3 regions of the Pelagibius sp. genome follow, and region 1 is predicted to be linked to each of the others. Evidence: predicted binding sites of a transcription regulator. Region 1 holds the regulator's gene; each other region holds the start of a gene.
What was found. Region 1 encodes PhoB, which activates phosphate uptake and scavenging genes when phosphate is short. Its sites were predicted from a motif close to TNTCATAAAACTGTCA; they were not measured.
Positions count from the first base shown of each region.

Region 2: the regulator PhoB is predicted to act here: its motif matches at 1,267-1,282, upstream of ACP146_RS23275 (PhnD/SsuA/transferrin family substrate-binding protein).
Region 3: the regulator PhoB is predicted to act here: its motif matches at 2,215-2,230, upstream of ACP146_RS12500 (UDP-2,3-diacylglucosamine diphosphatase).

Region 1 covers NZ_OZ252224.1:5,109,234-5,116,578, reverse strand. The annotation lists gene ACP146_RS23760 (TonB-dependent receptor domain-containing protein) at 1-1,120, shown strand, start outside; gene ACP146_RS23755 (PepSY-associated TM helix domain-containing protein) at 1,158-2,495, shown strand; gene phoB (phosphate regulon transcriptional regulator PhoB) at 2,472-3,164, opposite strand; gene phoU (phosphate signaling complex protein PhoU) at 3,161-3,901, opposite strand; gene pstB (phosphate ABC transporter ATP-binding protein PstB) at 3,956-4,759, opposite strand; gene pstA (phosphate ABC transporter permease PstA) at 4,777-6,081, opposite strand; gene pstC (phosphate ABC transporter permease subunit PstC) at 6,074-7,345, opposite strand, start outside.
Region 2 covers NZ_OZ252224.1:5,005,127-5,012,471, forward strand. The annotation lists gene ACP146_RS23270 (sensor histidine kinase) at 1-254, opposite strand, end outside; gene ACP146_RS23275 (PhnD/SsuA/transferrin family substrate-binding protein) at 316-1,203, opposite strand; gene ACP146_RS23280 (septation protein A) at 1,391-1,999, opposite strand; gene ACP146_RS23285 (hypothetical protein) at 2,273-2,740, shown strand; gene ACP146_RS23290 (MmcB family DNA repair protein) at 2,816-3,325, shown strand; gene rfaE2 (D-glycero-beta-D-manno-heptose 1-phosphate adenylyltransferase) at 3,357-4,850, opposite strand; gene ACP146_RS23300 (hypothetical protein) at 5,132-6,415, shown strand; gene ACP146_RS23305 (hypothetical protein) at 6,725-7,345, shown strand, end outside.
Region 3 covers NZ_OZ252224.1:2,612,036-2,619,380, forward strand. The annotation lists gene ACP146_RS12490 (SMP-30/gluconolactonase/LRE family protein) at 1-203, opposite strand, end outside; gene ACP146_RS12495 (glycosyltransferase family 4 protein) at 292-1,290, opposite strand; gene ACP146_RS12500 (UDP-2,3-diacylglucosamine diphosphatase) at 1,296-2,096, opposite strand; gene ACP146_RS12505 (DUF1045 domain-containing protein) at 2,406-3,170, shown strand; gene ACP146_RS12510 (phosphonate degradation HD-domain oxygenase) at 3,167-3,736, shown strand; gene phnN (phosphonate metabolism protein/1,5-bisphosphokinase (PRPP-forming) PhnN) at 3,762-4,316, shown strand; gene ACP146_RS12520 (hypothetical protein) at 4,449-4,778, shown strand; gene ACP146_RS12525 (DUF1194 domain-containing protein) at 5,235-5,933, shown strand; gene ACP146_RS12530 (DUF808 domain-containing protein) at 6,035-7,045, shown strand; gene ACP146_RS12535 (SOUL family heme-binding protein) at 7,056-7,345, opposite strand, start outside.

The sequences.
Region 1 (7,345 bases):
CGGTGGCGTCATTCTGCAATTGGAAGAGCAGAATCAGCGTCTCGGTGGCAGGCTGAGCGTTGAGACGCCGCTCGAGTTTCTCGACGACACCTATTTTCAAGGCTCCGCACTGATCTGGGGCGGTGATGCTCAGGTCTTCGAGTACGAGGCGGAAGAAACCAATAGCCTTGGTCTTCCCGTTCTGTTTCTGGTTCCGGAAGGTACGGAAAACACAACAGCCGCCTTCGCCCAGGCCCGGGTTCCGGTGACAGACTACTTTCTGCTGACCGGCGGGCTTCGCTATGAATATGGCGTGGTCGATATCGGTTCCGCCAACCTTTCGCCCTTCTTTGGCGGCCCGTTCGAAGGCGGCGAAGTCGATTACGATCAGATCCTCTATAACGCCGGCCTCGTCTATTTCGCGACCGATGAGATAGAGCTCTATGGCAGCTTTACCCAGGCGGCTGACGTGCTCGACCTGGCGCGCGCGCCGCGCCTCGCCAACATCACCTCTGCCGACCAGATCCAGCCGGAGCCTACAACGACGGATCAGTTTGAAATCGGCATCCGTGGCGACTGGGACAAAGTCCAGGTCACGGCCGCGGCCTTCTTCAGTGAATCCGACAGCGCCAATCAGTACGAAGTCGTACCGGGAACGAGCTTCGCAGCACCGGTGCGCCGCCCTCAGGAGATCTGGGGCGTGGAGGCGACACTCGATACGCAGCCTTTTGAGGATTGGGGGTTCGGTGGCAGCTTCTCATTCAGCGATGGCGAGACGGAGCTCAACAATGGTGACACCGTGGATTTGGGCCCGGAAACAGTTCAGTCCCCCCGTTTCACCGGCTATGTCGACTACAGCCCCTTCTCCTGGTGGCGCAACCGTCTGCAGGTCACCCATCAGCTTTCCGCCGACGCTAGTCCTGCACTCAACGAGTTTGAGGTCGATGCCCAGACCTACGTGGATTTCTTCGCGGAATTCGACGCGGGGCCCGGCAAGCTTCAGGTTGGCGTGGAGAACCTTTTCAACACGACCGAGTTCAATCCCAGGTCCCAGATAAACCGCAACACGACAGTGGGGCAGACCGCTCATGTACCTTTCCCCGGTACGACGGTGGGGGTGCGCTATTCCATGAAATGGTGAGTTTGCTCCGGAGCAGGCCGGTGGAGAGAAGCTATCGATGACATCGCGCAACTGGTTTCGCGTTCACAGCTTTACCGGCGTTATCACCGGCTTGCTTCTTTTTGTCATCTGCTGGACCGGCACCTTCGCGACCCTGTCGCGGGAGATCGACTGGCTGGTCACACCCGAGGCGCGCGTCGAAGTCGGTGCGGAGGTATTGGGTTGGGAAAAGTTGCTCGATACCGTGACAGCAGTCTATCAAGTCGAAGCCATCCACAGCCTAACACCACCCCTTTACGCCAACTCGGCGGCGGAAATCCTTGTTGATTTGCCGAACCAACGGTTTGTGCGGATTTACGTCGATCCCTACACCGCCGAGCTTCGCGGGGCTTTGAGTGCCGTCAACCTTCAGCGGATCTTTCGCGATCTGCATCGCCGGCTTTTCATTCCCGGTTCAGCGGGCGTTCTGCTGGTTTCGGCCTTTGGGCTCTTTCTGCTCATCTCCATGATCACACCGCTGGTGTTTTACAAACGCTGGTGGCGCCGTTTCTTCGTTTTCCGTGCCGGTTCCCTGCGTGCGATTTGGAGTGAGCTTCACAAGCTGAGCGGGCTCTGGAGCTTATGGTTTGTCTTGATCATTGCCGTGACCGGAATCTGGTACGGTGTCGAAGCGTTGAAGTTGCTGCCAACGGTCAAAGGGCCGCCACCAGCGGCGGAGGTTGAAGCGTCACTACCGCTCGACGAGCTGCTGGGAATGGCTGCTGCTACGCGGCCGGACCTGCGCTTCAGGTCGGTGGTTCCACCCGGCGGCCGGTTCGGCGGCGCGCTCTATGTTGAGGGTCAGGCGCAGTCTCTTCTGGTGCGTGACCGCGCGAACCATGTTTTGGTCAATGCGGCCGATGGGTCGGTCCTGCACAGCTATACCGCCGGCGACGCAGGGGTCTATGTGCGTTTGACAAACACGATGGACCCCCTTCACTTCGGCGATTTTGCCGGCCTTGTTTCCAAAGCGGTTTGGTTTCTTTTCGGTTTGATTCTTTCCGGACTCGGCCTTACCGGCGCCTATCTGCATGTTCTTCGTCTGCGTCGAGCGGCCGGCCGACCATCTCGGGTAAAGTGGCCGGGCATGACCCCTGCCTTACTGGGTTCTATAGCGGTCGTCGCCGCGACCTTCCCACTCGGCTACCTGCGCTATCAGGTGGCCGGACCGGTGGTCGAAGGGGTGCGCCAGCTGCCCGACTTGGCGCCCGGTGTTGTAGCGTTTCTCTGGGTATGGACAGCTGTCACACTGACAATTCTTATTGCCTGGCTGTTGCTGCTGTGGTTCCCGCGTGCGGCTGAAGGATCATCACGCAGCGAAGACTCAACGGACCTAGGGTGCCGGACGGTCGAGTGAATAGCCGGCGGAGCGGACGGTGCGAATGAGGTCGTCGTTGCCGTTCTGGTTCAGTGCCTTGCGCAGGCGGCGGATGTGCACGTCGACGGTGCGCGGCTCGACATAAACGTCGCGGCCCCAAACCGAATCCAGCAACTGTTCCCGGGTGAAGACGCGGCCGGGATTTTGCATCAGATGGCGCAGCAGGCGGAATTCGGTCGGCCCCAGATGCACGTCATGGCCACTGCGCCGCACGCGGTGGGCTGCCAGGTCCATGGCCAGATCCTCGAAGGCCAGCATCTCGCTGCTCAACTCCGGTTTGCTCCGGCGCAACACCGCATTGATGCGCGCGATCAGCTCGGCCGGTGAGAAGGGCTTGGTCATGTAGTCGTCGCAGCCGCTGTCGAGACCGCGCAGCTTGTCGGTTTCCTCGCCGCGCGCCGTCAGCATGATGATCGGCACGCGCTTGGTTTCCGGTTTGCTGCGCAGTTGACGGCAGACCTCGATGCCGGACATCAGCGGCAGCATCCAGTCGAGCAGAATCAGGTCGGGCACTTCCTCGGCTGCGGCCACCAGGGCCTCCTCGCCGTCGCCCGCCGTATTCACGCGAAAGCCGGCGCCCTCGAGGTTGTAACGCAGCATGGTGACCAGGGCCTCCTGGTCTTCGATGATCAAAACAAGGGGTCTCACGCGCCCTCCTTCTCCGTCGTTTCGCCGTCCTCGGGCTCAACCACCTGGAAGCTGGACATATCGCTCTTCGGGCGGCCGCCCTCGATCCGCTCGCCGGTCGAGAGATAATAGGTCGTCTCGGCGATGTTGGTGGCGTGATCGCCGATGCGCTCTATGTTCTTGGCCACAAAGAGCAGATGGGTACAGGGCGTGATATTGCGAGGGTCTTCCATCATGTAGGTCAGCAGCTCGCGAAACAGCGCCGTATACATCTCGTCGACTTCCTCGTCGCGGTGCCAGACGTCCATCGACCGATTTGCGTCGTGGTTGGCGTAGGCGTCGAGCACGTCCTTGATGATGGCCTGAACCAGCTTGGCCATACGGGGGATGGAACGCGCCGCTTCGTGATGGGCCAGTTGGTTGAGGGCGATGGAGCGCTTGGCAATGTTCTTCGCGTAATCGCCGATGCGCTCCAGGTCGCTGGAGATCTTCAAGGCGGAGATGACTTCGCGCAGATCGTTGGCCATGGGCTGACGCAGGGCCAGGGTACGGATTGCGTTTTCGTCCAGTTCCAGGTCCATCTCGTCGATGGCTTCGTCGCCCTTTACCACGCGCTCGGCAAGCTCCGAATCGCGCTTTACCAGCGCGTCGATGGCGCCGGCGAGTTGTGCTTCCGCCACGCCGCCCATGCGCAGAACCACAGCGTTCAACTGCTGCAGTTCTTCATCGAAGGATTTAACGATGTGTTCGCTGTTCATAAGCTTTGGTCCTTCGGCTCTGCGCCGCGATCGCCTTGGGCTCGCCGCTTCGGATCAACCGAAGCGGCCGGTGATGTAACCCTGGGTGCGCTGATCGCGCGGGTTGGTGAAAAGCTGTTCGGTCTCGCTGACTTCGACCAGATCGCCGAGGTGGAAAAACGCGGTCTTCTGCGACACGCGGGCGGCCTGCTGCATGGAGTGGGTAACGATCACGATGGTGAAGTTCTGGCGCAGCTCGTCGATCAGCTCCTCAATGCGGGCGGTGGCGATGGGGTCGAGCGCCGAGCAGGGTTCGTCCATCAGGATCACCTCGGGATTGACCGCGATCGCGCGGGCGATGCAGAGACGCTGCTGCTGGCCGCCGGAAAGGCCGGTGCCCGGCGCCTGCAGGCGGTCCTTCACCTCTTTCCAAAGGCCGGCTTTGGTGAGGCTGATCTCGACGATGTCGTCGAGGTCCGACTTCGCTTCGGCGATGCCGTGCAGGCGCGGACCGTAGGCGATGTTGTCGTAGATCGATTTCGGAAAGGGGTTCGGCTTCTGAAACACCATGCCGACCCTTGCGCGAAGCTGCACCACGTCCAGGCCGCTGCGGTAGATATCGACATCGTCCAGGGTGATGTCGCCTTCCACCCGGCAGCCGTCGATCACGTCGTTCATCCGGTTGAGGCACCGCAGAAAGGTCGACTTGCCGCAACCCGAAGGGCCGATCAGCGAGGTCACCTGGTTTTCTTCGATATCCAGGTCGATGTTCTTCAGCGCCTTGGTTTCGCCGTAGTAGACGTCAACTTGGCGGGCGGTCATCTTGGGCGAGTTCCGTAGCGCCCTCTGCGGCGCTTCAGCTTCTGCAACTGCGTCCATAGCGATCTTTCCTGTAACTACCATTGACGTTCGAAGCGCTTGCGCAGCAGAACCGCCAGCGCGTTCATGAGAATGAGGAAACCCAGCAGCACCATGATGGCGCCATTGGTTTTCTCGACGAAGGCGCGCTCCGGCGCATCGGCCCAGAGGAAAATCTGCACCGGCAGCACCGTGGCCGGATCGGTCACGCCGCCTGGAATGTCGACGATGAAGGCGACCATGCCGATCATCAGCAGCGGGGCGGTCTCGCCCAGGGCCTGGGCCATGCCGATGATGGTGCCGGTCAGGACCCCCGGCATGGCCAGGGGCAGAACATGATGGGTGACGACCTGCAGGCGCGAGGCGCCGACGCCCAGGGCGGCTTCGCGGATCGACGGCGGCACGGCCTTCAGGGCCGCGCGGCTGGCGATGATGATGGTCGGCAGGGTCATCAGCGCCAGGACCATGCCGCCGACCAGCGGCGCCGAGCGCGGGAAACCGAAAACACCGAGAAAGACGGCAAGACCGAGAAGGCCGAAGATGATCGAAGGAACGGCCGCGAGGTTGTTGATGTTCACCTCGATCAGGTCGGTCCATCGGTTCTTCGGCGCGAACTCTTCCAGGTAGACCGCGGAGAGAACCCCGACCGGGAAAGTCAGCACCAGGGTGATGAGCAGCGTAAAGAAGGACCCGACCACCGCGCCCCAGATGCCCGCCTGCTCCGGTTCGCGGGAATCGCCGGCGGTGAAGAAGGTCGTGTTGAACTTCGTATCCACGCCGCCGTCGGCTGCGAAGGAATCGATCCAGACGATCTCGTTGTCCTTCACCCGGCGGTCGTTCTCCGGCAGGTCGCGGTCGATGTAGCCCTTCACCAGGCTGTCGATGTCGTCGGACGACTTAACCCATATGGTTTGCGTGGTGCCGATGATCGAAGGGTCGGCGAGAACCTTGTCGCGCACGTCGAAGCCGGCGCCGTTGGACAGGATGCCGTAGAGCTTTATGCGATCGCGGCGCCCGGTGACTTCGGGGAAGCGTTCGCGCAGGCTGGTTCTCAAAAGCCCCTGATAATCGGCGCGCTGGATCACGGTGGCGTCGTTGCTGCCCTGGGGGTCGATGATCTCCGGATCGAGATAGACAGGCATGGCGATATGGGTCTGTACAAAGGCCGTGTGGCCGTTCCAGACAATGGTGCCGATCAGGATGCCCAGGATCGCCAGCGCGGCGAAGATGGCGGCCAGGCCATAGGCACGGAAGCGCTTCTCCGCCGCGTAGCGGCGTTTCAGGCGTTCTTCCGAGAGGTCGGCGCGGCGCAGGGCCGCGGCGGGTGCCGTACTGTCAGTCATACTTTTCCCGGTACCTTCGAACCACGTTCAGGGCGATCACGTTCAGGGTCAGCGTAATGGCAAAGAGCACCAGGCCCAGGGCGAAGGCCGCCAGGGTCTTGGCGCTGTCGAATTCCTGGTCGCCGACCAGCAGGGTGACGATCTGCACGGTGACGGTGGTGACGGCTTCCAGCGGATCGGCGGTCAGGTTGGCGGCCAGTCCCGCGGCCATCACCACGATCATGGTTTCACCGATGGCGCGGCTCATGGCCAGCAGCAGGCTGCCGACGATGCCGGGCAGCGCCGCCGGGAAGATAACCTGCTTGATGGTCTCCGACTTGGTCGCGCCCAGGGCATAGGCCCCGTCGCGCAGCGAGCGCGGCACCGCGTTCATCACATCGTCGCTGAGCGAGGAAACGAAGGGAATGATCATGATTCCCATGACCACGCCGGCGGCCAGTGCCGACTCGGAAGACACGTCCAGCCCAATCGACTCGCCGGTGCGGCGGATGAAAGGGGCAACGGTCAGGGCGGCGAAAAAGCCGTAGACCACCGTCGGCACGCCGGCCAGAACCTCCAGCATCGGCTTGACGATGGCGCGCATCTTCGGCGGCGCGTATTCCGACATGTAGATCGCCGAGAACAGGCCGATGGGTACCGCCACGCACATGGCGATGAAGGTGATCATCAGGGTGCCGGCGAACAGCGGGACGGCGCCGAAAGCGCCGGAGCCGGCGACCTGGTCGGCGCGCAGCGCGGTCTGCGGGCTCCAGGTCAGGCCGAAGAGAAACTCGTACCAGGGAACCTTGGAGAAAAAGCGCAATGCCTCGAACAACAGCGAAAGCACGATCCCCACGGTCGTCAGGACCGCGATGGTGGAAGCCACGATCATGACAATGCTGACCGTGCGCTCAACAAGGTTGCGCGCACGCAGGCCCGGCGTGATCCGCTTGCGCGCGAAGCTCAGCCCCAGAACGCCGACGGCCAGGGCGACGACCACCATGGCCGCGTTGCCGATCTGCCGGACGCTGGCGTAGCCGTCGGCGGCGGACTGCAGGGCGGCATCGACTTCGCGGCTGACAATGTTGCCCGAGGCGAGGTTCTTTACGTCATTCAGAAGCAGTGAAAGCCGGTCCGCCGGCAGCGCCTGGATATCGGCGGGCAGGCTGGAGATCAGCATCCATTCGGCGACCTGCGGTTCCAGGATCAGCCAGAGCGCCATCAGGGCCAGACTCGGGATGCCGCACCAGAGCGCGACGTAGAGGCCATAGTACTGTGGGCGCGA
Region 2 (7,345 bases), 100 kb from region 1:
GGCAGGTCTTCGCTGAGAATGTCCTCGAGGGAGGAGAGCCGGACGAGGTCGAACTTGCGTCCGGCCTCCTCGATTGATCGTTCGGTCAGGTAGGTCTGTTCAGTGTGGCGGATGATGAAACCCGCGAGCCCGCCCAGCAGAACGGCCAGCGCAGCCAGACCCAGAAGCAACTGCGTACCGAGGCGAAAGCGGCCCCGGCGCGCGTCACTGTATTCTGGCCCGATGATGCTGGGCATCGAATCATGCTGATCCATTTACCGCCTGCGAGCGCCGCCGGCGCCCTATCTACTGAAGTTGGGTCTTCTGAAGCTGGGTTTATTGAAGCTGCGCGAAGAACTGCGGGTTCGCGCGAATGGCGTCGCGCGTCGGCTCGTAGTCCCGGTCACTGCCTTCGAAGAAACCGTCGAAGCGCAGTGCCCGCAGAGCGGCGCTGTCATCTACGTTGAGAAGCGCCTGGCGCAGGGCGTCGCGTACCCGGGGGTCGAGACCGGCACGGGCGACCCAGGGCCGGGTTGAGTTGCTGAACTTCGCAAGCGCGCGGATCGGCACGCCTTTATCGACAAGCTTCTGGAAGGTCGTTTCCTCAAGCGCGCCGGCATCGAAAAGACCGGAGCCGACAGCCCGTCCGACCTTGTCATGCCGGCCGAGATATTCGTAGCGCGCAAGATCACGGGCATAGAGCCCAGCGCGCATCAGCGTCAGTTGGGAAAAGTACCGCCCCAAGGTCGACCGCTTGGAGCCGAAGGCGAAACTGTGGCCGCGGAGCTGCGATACATCGGTCAAGTTGCTGTCGCGATGCACCGCGATCACGCCGTCGAAGGATTTCGCGCCGTTCTTGTTCTCCATGGCCAGCACGGTAAGGCCACCGTTTTCATCTTTGGCGAAGATGTAGGAGGCGGGCCCAAGGCGGGTGAAGTCCGCCTCGCCATCGACAATCAAGGCAACGCCGGCTTCATAGCCTTTCACCAACTGCATCCTGATTTCGACTTCCTCGCCCAGTACCGCCGTCGCTTCCTTGGCGATCGCATCCAGGGTGGGACGCAGTTGGGCGACCATGGCGGAGGGCTTGTCCGGTGCATAGGTGCCGAAGGTCAAAACCACCTTGGCCTCGGCGGCAGCCGGTAAAAGGCCGGCGAATGCACAGACTATTAAAGCGGCCGCGGCTGATCGCACGGCGCTTCGGCGCGGGACTGTGGTAACCATCTTAAACTACCCCATCGTAGCGTTAGGGATTCGTGTTGTTGGGGATAAGTTAAGAAGATCGAAGTTAATAAAACTTGAAAACTATTGGATCAATTCAACCGTATTGAGTATTCGCTGAAACAAACAACCTGGAATTGCCATACCTCGCCATACCCCGCCAGGCGTATCACCGGGCCGGCTGCCGGGACTAACGCCCTAACCCGCCTGGGCTTTCCTGCCTTTTGTCTTCCTCAGCCTCATCGCCCTCTTCCGGCAGCATGTGCCCGCGCATGAAATAGATCTGCGCCGCGACAAAAATAAAGGTGAGGACAAGGATCCCAAAGACTTTGAAATTCACCCAGAAATCGGTCGACTGGGTCCGCCAGACTACTTCGTTGAGGGCGGCCATGACGACAAAGAAACAGGCATAGCGCAGGGAAAGCTTCGTCCAGCCCGCTTCATCCAACGGCCAGACCGAAGCAAGCAACGGCTTCAACAGGGGCCGCTTAAAAAACAGGCCGCCGAACAGTATGGCCGCAAACAACAGCTGGACGATCGTCGGCTTCATCTTGAAGAACGTCTCGTCTTCCAGCCAAAGCGTCAGTCCGCCGAAGACCCCGACCACAACCGCGGTCACCAGGGGCATCGGCGGCAAGCGGCGCTCGATGGCAAAGGACAGCACCAGAGCAACGGCGGTGGCGATCATGATCGCCAGGGTCGCCGCCATCAGATCGCTCATCCAATAGACCCCGAGAAATATGGCCAGGGGGCCGTAATCGACGGCGGGCCTTAGCCAGGCCGGGGCTGAGGGTTTCATCCTGTTCTTTCTCCGTCTTCTTCTATCCGGGCCGTCTCGCCGGCCGGCGCAGCGCCCCTCCGGGCACGGTCAGGCAGGCTGTGGGGAAAACCCCTCTGCAGCACAGGCGCAGGACTGAATATAGGCGCAGGGCGCGCCGCTTGCACCCTTGCTGCCCGCGGTTGGGAGACTTTGTGGCGAATACCGGCCAAAGACGCCGAGAGCTTAACAGCTTCTTAAAGCTGCTGTGACAGTTTGAGGAGATCGCCCGCTGCAACAGGGAGTTGCTGAAAGATGTTCCAACAGTTCGCTTCTCCGGAAGACCTGAATCGCGAAACCCTGGCCTGTAAGACCACGGCCCGCGAAACCAAGCATCAAGCGGCAACAGTCACAGCCCGGCAGTCCCGTCAGGCCGAGAGCCAGCCGGCGGACCAGCGCGATCCTTTCATCGAGCACTATTTCAAGCGCATCGACCCGAAGATGGCGGCAAGCTTCAGCGAAGAACAGTGTGCCGCGATCAAGCAGATGTTCGGCGCCCGCGGCATCGCCAAGCACGCCGTGGAACTGCGCCGGTCGATCCCCATCGGGCGGCGGCGCTTCTATCTGGTTCTGCTGATGGGGCGCGAACAACGCACCTTCAACCGGCTTTTCAGCGAAGGCACCGCAACACGTTCCTTTGCCATCCTCGGCTATGCGATCACCGCGGCGCTGTGGCTGATCCCGGCCGTCGCTCTGGCCTTCGCCCTGCAGGCCCTGCTCTGATTCAGGCTCCTTCCAAGTAGCCTGCCGCCGCCGGACCGGCTTTGAATGCCGCCCCGGAGGGCGTTATCCTGGGGCATGCCCGGCCGCCCGACCATAGACCCGCGAACAGACACCGCCGCGCCCCGGCGTACAGAGACGTTAACAGCCGAACGCGGCAGTACCGCTGCCTTGCTGTCGCGTGGCCTTACCCGCTTTCATGCCGACCTTGGCCTTGTCTGCCTCTCCGAGTTCACCCTGCGATCCGGCCGGCGCGCCGACCTGATGTGTCTGGACGCAAAGGGCGGGCTGACGATCATCGAGATCAAGTCAAGCGTGGAGGATTTTCGCAGCGACAAGAAGTGGCCGGAATACCTGGACTACTGTGACCGCTTTTTCTTCGCCGTCCCCGAAGACTTCCCGCAGGCTTTGATTCCCGCCGATCATGGCCTGCTGGTGGCCGACGCCTATGGGGCCACCGTGATTCGAGAGAGCGCGCTCCGGCCCCTGAACGCCGCCCGCAGAAAGGCTGTCACCCTGCGTTTCGCCCAGACCGCTGCGCGCCGCCTGATGGGCCTGATCGACCCCGAAGGTTTCACCGCTCCCTGATACCCCTTACCCAGATATCGAGGGACCCGCCTTAACCGCTGCTTTCCAGCCGCTTGATCGTCGCCGTGGTCGAATGGCCGGGAGACAGGTCAGCCAGCACCACCCGCCCGCCATAGCTCTGCACAACCTCGGCGCCGACCACCTCGTCGATGCTGTAGTCGGCGCCCTTGACCAGAACCTCGGGGCGCAGCGCTTCTATCAGTGCCATCGGCGTATCCTCGGAGAACACCACCACCCGGCTGACGCTGGCGAGAGACGCCAGCACCGCAGCCCGCGCCGCTTCGCCCTGAACCGGACGGCTTTCGCCCTTCAGACGGCGCACCGAGGCATCGCTGTTGAGGCCCACCACCAGACGGTCGCAGGCGGCTTCGGCCTGCTGCAGCAGAGAGACATGCCCCGGATGCAGCAGGTCGAAGCAGCCGTTGGTGAAACCGACGCGCAGGCCCGCCTGGCGCCAGCGCGCGGCCCGGTCGAGCAGATTGTCCAGATCGACGACTTTCGATTCCGCCGCCATCAATTCGCTGGCATGGAACGCCTGGGCAATCTCCTGCGGCTGGGCCACGGCGGTTCCGAGTTTACCGACAACGATGGCCGCGGCGGTGTTGGCCAGACCCGCGGCTTGCACAGGCTGCAACCCGGCCCCCAGGGCTGCGGCAAAGACCGCCACAACGGTGTCTCCGGCGCCGGAGACATCATAGACCTCCCGCGCCTCGGCCTTCAGGTGATGAACGACGCCTGCGGTCGAATTCTCACTCCCCTCAACCAGGGTCATGCCCTGCTCGCTGCGGGTCGCCAGAACACCGCCGATGCCGGCGCTTTCGACGATCCGGCGGCAGGCGGCAACCACGTCTTCATCGCTGCCGCCGGGAAGACCGCTGGCTTCCTGCAGTTCGCGGCGATTTGGTGTGATCCAGCCGGCGCCGCAGTAGCGCGTGAAATCGCGTCCCTTGGGATCGACCACCAGGGAGCAGGCGCGCTGCCCGGCGGCCTCGACCACGGCGGCGATCACCACCGGGCTCAGCAACCCCTTGCCGTAGTCGGAGAGGATCACAGCAGCAGCATCCTTCATGGCGGCGAGGGCCGCCTCGATAACCGCGGCCTCGCTTGTGGCATCGAGATCCCCCGAGGCCTCGCGGTCGGCCCGCAGCAACTGCTGACCGCCGGCAACGTAGCGTTCCTTGATGGTGGTCGGCCGCCCGGCGGGGTTCAGCAGTTCGATGCTGCCGCCGACCGGCGCGAGGCAGTCGCGGGCAAGGCGCGCCACGTCATCACCGGCGGCATCCCGGCCCACCACGCCGACCCCCAGCGGCTGGGCGCCGAGCGCCGCCAGATTGCGCAGCACATTACCCGCGCCGCCCAGCATGGCGGCCTCGCGCTCTATCCGCATCACCGGGATCGGCGCTTCCGGCGAGATGCGTTCGACGCCGCCATAGATGAAGCGATCCAGCATGAAGTCGCCCAAGACCAGAACCGGGACGCCCTTCAGGCGGGCGATCAAGGCTGTCAGATCGGTTTCTTCACTCATCGACTGCATCCGGTCCTGCTGGGTTTCGCGCGACACCGCGCCCGCAGTTGTTTCTCATTCCGGGGCAATCCGATCAAGACCCCCGCCGATCAGGACCCACGCCGAAACCACGGTCTTGCCGCCGCCGGGTCCAACGGCCCGGGATTCAGACAGCCTTGCCGCAAAGCCTCAGCCGACCAGCAAATCTAGTTAATAGTATTAACTGAAATGCAATGAAAGATAATCAATATGATTGTTATTACTGCCCGAATCCCGCTCACAATCAGGATCCCACGGCGATCATGACAGCCTCTGTCAGCCAACAGTCGACCATGCAAGAACAGGCCTTGCTGAACCACATCAAACGTCTGGAGCGCAACGGACAGGATCATCTTTGCGTTCAAATACACCTTTCCAGCCTGATCGCCTTCGACCGGCTGCCGGACTGCCGGAACATCGCCCGGACCATGATGGACCGGGGAGCCAGAACCCACGACGCCAGTCTGTTCGAGCTTTTCAACAGCGATCTCTTCCTGGTCTATCATCGTAGCAATGCAGCTCAGATCGAAGAGGATCTGAACCGGCTGCGCAGGGTCTGTCGGGAAGACCCCTTCTTCGCCGCCGGCGCTGAAGCCGACGCGGCGTTCTGCAGTCACTTTGATTTGGGCGAGGGCTACGAAACGTTATCGGAGCGGGTGTTGTCGCTGCTCGCCGAACGGGCGGAAATGGAGAGGTCGGCCAGCGGTCCGCGCCGCAACGCGTTGCCTATCAGCCTCGCCGACCTGGCAGCCGTCGAAAAGGCCATCGCCCAAGCGGATCTTTCGGCCATGACCAGCCGCCAGGCGATCTGTCAACTCGACGAAAACGGCCGCCCGCAACCGCTGTTTCACGAGCTCTTCACCTCAATGAGCACGCTGCGCGACACCCTGTTGCCCGGTCATGACATCTTCTCGGACCCCTGGCTGTTCCAGCATCTGACGACAAAGCTGGACCAGCGCATGCTGGCATGGCTCGCCAAGAACGACGATGCGACCCTGCGGCACTCGTTCAGCATCAACGTCAATGTCACCTCGGTGTCGTCGCAGCGATTCCTGGAACTGGATGAAGAACTCGATCAGAAGCGGCGCAACACCATCTTCATAGAACTGCAGGCGCTCGACATCTTCGCCGATGTCGACCGCTACCTCTTCGTGCGCGACTTCCTGCTGGACCGTGGCTACCGCATCTGCCTTGACGGCGTCACCGAGTTGTCGCTGCCCTACATCGACCGTGCCGATATCGGCGCGGAACTGGTCAAGCTGCAATGGTCGAAAACCCTGCGCAGCCAGGTGGAGGGCCGCAATCGCAAGGGCCTGCGGTCGGCAATCGAGAAAACCGATCCGGCGCGCATCATTCTGACCCGCTGCGAAAGTGACGATGCGATCGAGCTGGGTCACGAGTTGGGCATCCACTTGTTCCAGGGGCACTTCCTGGATCATCTGCTGCGTGAGAACATCACCCGTGACGAAGCCGCCGGGCGCCTGAGCGCCGCCCTTGCGCGCCATCGCCGGACCGTGGCGCAACAACACGCCGCAGCCAACTCCTGAAGCAGCGCCGACCGGACCCGCGAACCTGCGGCGACCGGTTGATACGGACCGTAATCAGCCGGAATGGGTCGCCGTCCCCAATCCGACACCGTCCGGTGGATGTACTCCCGGCCCGGCCAAGCGCTGGGCGTCTGAGGAGAAGGCCGCCCTCGTTATGCCCGCCCTCGTTATGCAAGGCAGCGCCGCATCGAATTAACACGCCATGCTATAGGCTTCATAAATAGCGTTAACTGAATTGAAAGAGGCGAGCGGTTATTTAGCCTAAACAGCTAATGAGTTTGATGTGGATAGTGGGAGCTAGCGTCGACCATGGCACGCTCGCCTGAGCAGCAGAAAATGCAGGAACAGGCCTTACTCAATCACATTAAGCGCCTGGAACGCAGCGGCAGTGACTATCTGGCCGTCCAGATCCATCTCTCCAGACTGATCGATCTCGACCGCCTGCCTGAATGCCTGAATGTCGCTCAGACCATGATGGCCCGGGTCGCAAAAACCAACGACGCCAGCCTCTTCGATCTGTTCAACAACGACCTTTTTCTGGTCTATCACCGCGACAGCGCGACGCAAATCGACGCCACCATGAAACGCCTCTGCCGGATCTTGAAGGAGGATCCCTTCTTCGCCAGCGAGCCCTGCGCCAAGGCGGCTTTCTACAGGCACTTCGATCTCGGCGACGAATACCAGGAGGTGTTGAACCGCGCCCAATCCCTTGTCGAGGCCCGCGAGAAGCAAGACGCCGCCCACGCCGACAAACGCACAAAGCCCAAACACAGCCCGATCACCCTCACCGATCTTGTCGCGGTGGAAAAAGCCATCACCCAGGCCGATCTTTCGACCATGACCAGCCGCCAGGCGGTCTGCGAGATGGACGAAAACGGCAGGCCGCAACCGCTCTTCTACGAGCTCTTCACCTCGATGACCTCGCTGCGC
Region 3 (7,345 bases), 2.5 Mb from region 1:
CGGCGGAATTCGGTTACGCCGCCGCCCAGGGTCCACTTCAGGATGCGGTTGTTGGGAATGTCGCTCCAAAGCAGGAAATCGCCGTCGCAGAAGTAAACCGGCCCCTCCGCCCAGAGCGTTCCGGTGTAGAGCTTCTCGACCTTGCAGTTGCCCAGCAGGTAGTCGTTGAAACGCCTGTCGCGTACGTCATAGTCCGGGTGCATCGGCCCCTCCTCCCAAAGTAACGGGCCTTCAACGCCCTTGTCCGTTGGCGAGTTTAACGCCTTGAGCCCATCGGGCCAAACGGGAAGGCTAGGCAACTGGCCGCAGATTGGCGCGGAACATCTCGGCACAGTTGGCCCAGGAGAAGGTGAGCGCATGCGCGCGGCAGTGGTCGCGGGGGATCTTGATGGCGTCGCGGGTGGCTGCGGCCAGATCCTCGCTGAGCACCCCGGCACCGGAGCCGTCGACCACGTCCAGGGGACCCGGCACTGGATAGGCCGCCACCGGCATGCCGCTGGCCAGGGCCTCCAGCATCACCAGGCCGAAGGTATCGGTGCGGCTGGGGAAGACAAAGACATCACCCGAGGCATAATGCGCCGCCAGCTCTTCGCCCTGCTTGGCGCCGGCGAAAACCACCTCGGGATATTCGGTCTCCAACTGGCTACGCTGCGGCCCGTCGCCGACCACAACCTTGCTGCCGTCGAGATCGAGATCCAGAAAGGCCTTGATGTTCTTCTCCACTGCCACCCGGCCGACGTACATGTAGACCGGTTTCGGCAAATCGATGGCCTTGGGGGCATCGGGGCGGAACAGCGTCGTATCGACACCGCGGGTCCAGTCGACGATCCCGGTGAAGCCCTTGGACTCCAGCTCGCGACGCATCGACTGGGTCGCCACCATGATCCCGCGGGACGGCTTGTGGAACCAGCGCATGAAGCGATAGCCCAGGTCCGGCGAAACCGGTATCCGCGCCGAGAGGTATTCCGGAAAGCGGGTGTGGTAGGAGGTGGTGAAGGGCAGCTTATGCTTCACACAGTAGTTCCTGACCGCCAGACCGATCGGCCCCTCCGTCGCGATGTGAATGGCATCGGGGCCGAACGACTCGATACGCCTTTTCAAACCGATGCCCGGCAGGATCGCCAGGCGGATCTCCGGGTAAGAGGGACAGGGAACAGTGCGGAACTGATCCGGCGCGATGACCTCGAAGACATGGCCCTCCGCCTCCAGTTCCTGACGCACGCGGCTCAAGGTCCGGACCACGCCGTTGATCTGAGGAAACCAAGCGTCGCTCGCCAGCAGAATACGCATCGGCGCTACGCCGTCGCCACCGACGCCGGCTCCAGCATCGGAAAGGCGCGCAGCTCCGCCCAGGGCAGGATCTCAAGGCGCCCGTCCATGTGTTCGACCAGCGCCGTGCAGCTCTCCACCCAGTCGCCGTCGTTCACATAGAGGATCCCGTCGATCATCCGCATCTCCGCCATATGGATATGGCCGCAGATGACGCCGTCCACGCCGTGTCGCTTGGCCTCGGCAACAACTGCTTCCTCAAAACTGCAGATGAACTGGACAGCGTTCTTCACCCGGTGCTTCAGATAGGCCGAGAGCGACCAGTAGCCGAAACCCAGCTTGCGCCTCAGGAAGTTGAACCAGGTGTTCACGTGCAGCATCGTCACATAGGCCCAATCGCCGAGCAGCGCCAGCCAACGCGCGTACTTCACGATGCCGTCGAATTCGTCGCCGTGGATGACCAGCATCCGCTTGCCGTCGGCTGTCTCGTGAATCACCTCTTTCATCACTTCGACACCACCGAAGTGCATGCCGAGATAGCCGCGCAGCACCTCGTCGTGATTGCCGGGAACATAGACCAGCCGCATGCCCTTGCGCACCTTGCGCAGCAGCTTCTGCACCACGTCGTTATGCGCCTGCGGCCAGTACCAGTTCTTTTTCAGGCGCCAGCCATCAAATATGTCGCCGACAAGGTAGAGCGTTTCGCAATCGGTGTTCTTCAAAAAGTCGAGCAGATAGTCCGCTTTGCATCCCCGCGTGCCCAGGTGAATGTCGGAGATGAAAACACTGCGATATCGTGAAGGTCCAAAAGGTGCCAGGCCATCCATCGGTATACTCCGCAGATCCCTTAAGACCACCAAAAGCGGTGGTGTTTCCGCGGCTTATATCAAGATCTTTTTAAATAACAAATCTCCATCACCAAAGTAGCTGCGAATATAACACCCACGTCATTACACTGTCATGGAAGATACATACTTCGTCAATTTCGAACCTTCCTTAACCTTATTGACCGGCGACTCGGGGACCTCGCAACCAGCCTTTCCCGTCATGAAACTGTAGTGTTTCCGATTCTGTACGGCGGACCAGACTCTGGCTAAAAGAGTGTATTGAGAAGCATCCGTCCCGATAGGAAGTCGATGAGCCAAGATCATCTTCCACGCTATGCCGTGTACTACGCCCTGCCGCGCCGCAACGCGCTTTGGGCGCTTGCGCAAGACTGGCTTGGTCGGGACTGCGAGACCGGCCGGCTCCGCACGCCACCCAAACTGGAAGGCTGGACTGCGGCGGAACTGGCGGCAGCAACCGAGAGTCCGCGGCACTACGGCTTCCATGCCACGTTGAAGGCCCCCTTTCACCTCTCCCCCGACTGCACCCTGCAGCAACTCCGTAGCAGCCTCAGCCGCTTTGCCTTGGACCAGCCGTCGTTTACAGCACCGCCTCTGAAAGTCTCCGCCATCGGTCCCTTCCTTGCGTTGACCTTCTCAGAGCCCGCCCCGGCAATGGAGACCCTCGCCGCGGAAGCCGTCAGAGACCTCGACGTTCTCAGAGCTCCCTTGAGCGAAGAGAGTGTTCAGCGCCGCCTTGCCAAGGGTTTGACGCCGCGCCAGGAAGCGTTGCTCCGCCGCTGGGGTTACCCCTACGTTTTCGAGGAATTTCGGTTTCATATGACCTTAACCGGCCCCTTGGCCGATCGACAAAAGCGAGAGAGACTGCAAGAAGCTCTGGCTGAATACCTGGCCTCTGCGCTTGATCAGCCCACACCGGTTCAGGAGATCAGCCTCTACAGCCAAGCCGATACACACTCGCCCTTCATGCTCGAAGAGCGGTTCAGCCTCGGCGTACGGGACCGCGAAGAAGCCGCGGACGCGGAAAGTTCAGACAGAGGACAGGCAGCACTATGAACGATTTAAACAAAAACGAAGGACAGCCGGTTCCCGCATTGCTGGATATTCTCGAGGACCTGGGCGGCGACCGCTATGGTGGAGAAGAGATAAGCCAGTTGGCGCACGCACTTCAGTGCGCCACCCTGGCCCAGGAAAGCGGCGCAGCCGAAAGCCTCGTGGTGGCGGCGCTGCTGCATGATATCGGCCATTTGGTGAACCCCAAAGATGAGGGTGCAGCGGCCGCCGGCATCGACGCCGCGCACGAGAAGGTCGGCGCCGCCTATCTGTCTCGCTGGTTCGGCGCCGCAGTGACGGCCCCGATTGCCATGCACGTGGATGCCAAGCGCTATCTCTGTCAGGCGGAGGAAGGGTACTTCCAGCGCCTTTCCGACGAGTCGATCAGGAGCCTGGCCGTACAGGGTGGCCCCTTTACCGCCGCCGAGGCCGACAGCTTTCTCGCAAGGCCCTACGCAGCAGATGCGATTGCCCTTCGCCGCTGGGACGAGGCCGCCAAGGACCCGGATAAGAAAACTCCGGCCCTCCAAGCGTTCGCACCGATGATCGAACGCTCGCTCTCGGCATAGCCCCATCCAAAGGCGAAGTATCGAAATGTCCAAAGGCCGCCTCGTGCTCGTCGTCGGCCCCAGCGGGGTCGGCAAGGACAGCATCATCAATGCCGCGAAAGCCGAGCTGGCCAGCCAGGTGGACTATGTTTTCCCGCGGCGAATCATCACGCGGCAGAGCGATCCGAACAGCGAGGATCACGACACGGTCGGGGCGGATGAGTTCGAGCGCCTATGCGCTCAAGGCGCATTCTTCCTGCACTGGCCGGCCCACGGCTTGCGCTACGCCCTGCCGGGAACGATTGCCACCCAGCTGAGCGAAGGCGCAACGGTGATCGCCAATGTCTCGCGCTCGGTCATTTCTGAAGCCCGGGCTAAACATTCCGATACCCTGGTGATCCGCATTACGGCCTCCCCCGAGGTCCTGGAACAGCGCCTGCTCAACCGGGGACGCGAGGACTTGGCGGCCGTGCGCCGACGCCTGACCCGCAGTGCTGAGCTGCCGCCGGGGGGGACCGTGCGCACGATTGTCAATGACGGCAGCCTGGAAGAGGCTGTCCAACAGTTCCTCGAGGACCTTGGCACTCGCGGGAACAGATAGAAAGCATTTGTTTTTTTATTAACCTTCCTGGTTTTTTCTGGCGCGTGAAACCGCCGTTCATCTGGGTCCGTAGGTCTTACCAGGAACCCAAGACACGCCCCGGCCCGGGGCGAAGACCAAGGAAGTCAGATCATGTTTGTCGCTCAAACACTCCTTTTCGGCATCATCGGCGCCGCGCTGTCGTCGGACCGCAACCAGCCGGCCAATTCCAACAGTCAGCCCGGCGGCAAGGACGGGCGGGGCGACGAGCCGGACACAGACCCGCGGGGCCGGCTGCTTGCCGCGCTCGCCGAGATGCTGCCCTCTACCCGGGACGAGTTGAGCCAGGTGACGGCTTTGGCGCCGGCAACGGTGGAATCCTACCTGACCGAGATGTCGGGCCGTTGCATCGTCATGTTCAATCCGTTGACCAAGCGCTACAGCCTGCCGAAGACCGCCCCCAACGGCACTCTTGCCGCCTGAGTCCCTTTCAGAAACCCATAGGCCAGAAGTCCATCGGCGCGACTGGAACAACTGAAACAAGTATAGGGCCGGACGGACATCCAACGGAAATGCCTGCCGCTTAGGGTGATGCCCAGCATCGGATCGAGCTGATGTCTCCTGCAACAGGCTTTCCCGAAATCACGGAAAGCCTTGGAGATCTGAGGCACAGGTCGCCATTTGACTTGCCTCACGACTGATCATGCTCTGCACAAGACCGGAATACAGTCGATAAGCACAAAATCCGGACCTACAGCTTTTTCGCCGCAAAACTACAGTAAAGCGCAAAATATTCTCAGGTTGAATTAACCAAACCTTTTCTTCTTGCGCATAAATTTCAACTGAGGAGCAGAATCCATGCTGTTCAGAACACTGATTGCTGTCTTATTTCTTCATTTCGCTGGGATTATTCATCCGGCCACAGCGGAAGAGGCCCCCTTGCCTCTCTCCACCGACTTCAACGTTGTCACCGCCATCGATGTTTCAGATTCAATAACCCGCCACGATGAATGGCTGCAGTACACAGGCCTTTCCCGCGGTGTGATGAACGCCGACTTTCTTTCCCTCGTCAGCGAGGGGCTGATGCAGCGGATCGGCTTCATGGCCTTCACATGGTCGAGTGACGGTCAGTTGCGCATCATCGTGCCCTGGACGGTGATTGCCAGCCCGCAGGACGCGGCGAAGGTGGCTGCGCAGTTACGCGCGGCGCCACGCATCGACCGCTCACACTACGAGAGCAACGATCAGGGCCCCGCTTCCCGTAGCGACCAAGCCGCTGCGCCGGGGGGCGGCATGACCGATATCGCCCAAGCGGTCGGCGCCGCCAGCCGGCTCGCCGAAGACGCCCCTTTTCAGGGGCGGCGGGCCGTCATCAACATTCTGAGCAACGGCGTCGACAACGCGGGCTTCGATCCCAGCCTGCAGCGGGATCAGGCCATTCGCCGGGGGGCGACGATCAACGGGGTCGTTTTCGGCGGGCGCCGCGACTTGCCGGCCTATTTCGAGCAGAACGTCATCGGGGGCCCGGGCGCCTTTCTGATGACCGTTCAAGACCCTGCCGATCTGCCCAAGGCGCTGGAAAAGAAGTTCTGGCGCGATCTGATTGCCGGTAACAGCCTGCCTTCCAACAACGGTTGACCCCACCCCGGCCCCCGGATACCAAGAAGACTGCGGTTCGGCAGACGGCTCGCCGAACGGCCTTCTATTTCACCCCTTAGAGCATCCGGGAACAGTTTGGGATGAGCGGACTTCTGGCCCTTCTCGACGACGTGGCCGCCCTGGCCCGGGCGGCGGCGGCGCAGGTCGACGATGTGGCCGCGCAGGCCACGAAGGTCAGTGTAAAAGTCGCCGGCGCCGTCATCGACGACGCTGCCAAAGCCGGCTCCAAGGCCGCAGGGGTCGTTATCGACGATGCCGCGGTAACGCCCAAATACGTTCACGGCCTGCCGGCGGCGCGGGAACTGCCCATCGTCCTGAAGATCGCGCGGGGGTCGATCTTCAACAAGCTTGTCATTCTTCTGCCTGCCGCCCTGCTGCTCAATGCCTTTGCGCCCTGGCTGCTTACGCCTTTGCTGATGCTGGGCGGCACTTATCTGTGTTTCGAAGGCGCCGAAAAGGTGTTGCACATCTTTGTTCCACACAGCGATCACGGACCCAAACCCGAAACCCTGGACGCCGCCCACCTGGAACAGGAAAGAGTGGCAGGTGCGATCAAGACTGACTTCATTCTTTCTGCCGAAATCATGACCATCGCCCTCGCCGAGATCGAAGCCGACAGTCTCTGGATCGAAGGTCTTGTCCTGGCCATGGTGGCCATCGGAATCACAGCCTTAGTCTACGGCAGCGTCGCGGTCCTGGTGAAAGCCGATGATGTCGGATTGAAGCTGAGCCAGGTCGGACGCCTGGCCGTCGTTCGCGCCCTCGGACGGGGCATCGTCAAAGGCATGCCGGGCTTCATGAAGCTGATTGCCGCAATAGGAACTGCAGCGATGCTCTGGGTCGGCGGCTCCATCGTCATTCATGGGCTTGAGGTGCTGGGCTGGGATGTCCTGGGGCATACTATTCACGCTGTCGCGCTTGCAGCAGCGCAGACGTTGGCGGTTGCCGGCGCCTTCGTCACCTGGCTCGTCACCGCAGCCTTGGACGGAGTTTTCGGCCTTGCCCTGGGTTTCGCGGTTATTCCCCTGGTGTCCTTTGTCCTGCTGCCTCTCGCCAGGCGCTTCAGCGACAAGATGAAGAAACCGGCTTAGAACGCGGAAGTCATCCGCGCTGTTCAGACCGCGCGACAACAACGGAGACCTCGTTTCGGCGCAGAAAGGGGATGGTCCAGGGCGGATCGTAAAACATGGCCACCGGCTCTGAGGCCGGGCGCCAGGCGCTACCTTCCAAAGCCGCCAAGAGTTCCCTTGTCTTTTCCTCGACAACCGCCTCACCCCCGAACCCGGTGAAACGCAAGACAGCCTGACTCTGGGCCGGCAGCGTCACAAGGCTGACCCTCGGATCGCTTGGCTTTGGTGCCGTATCGGCGTCGTACGCGCTCGGAAGAAAGA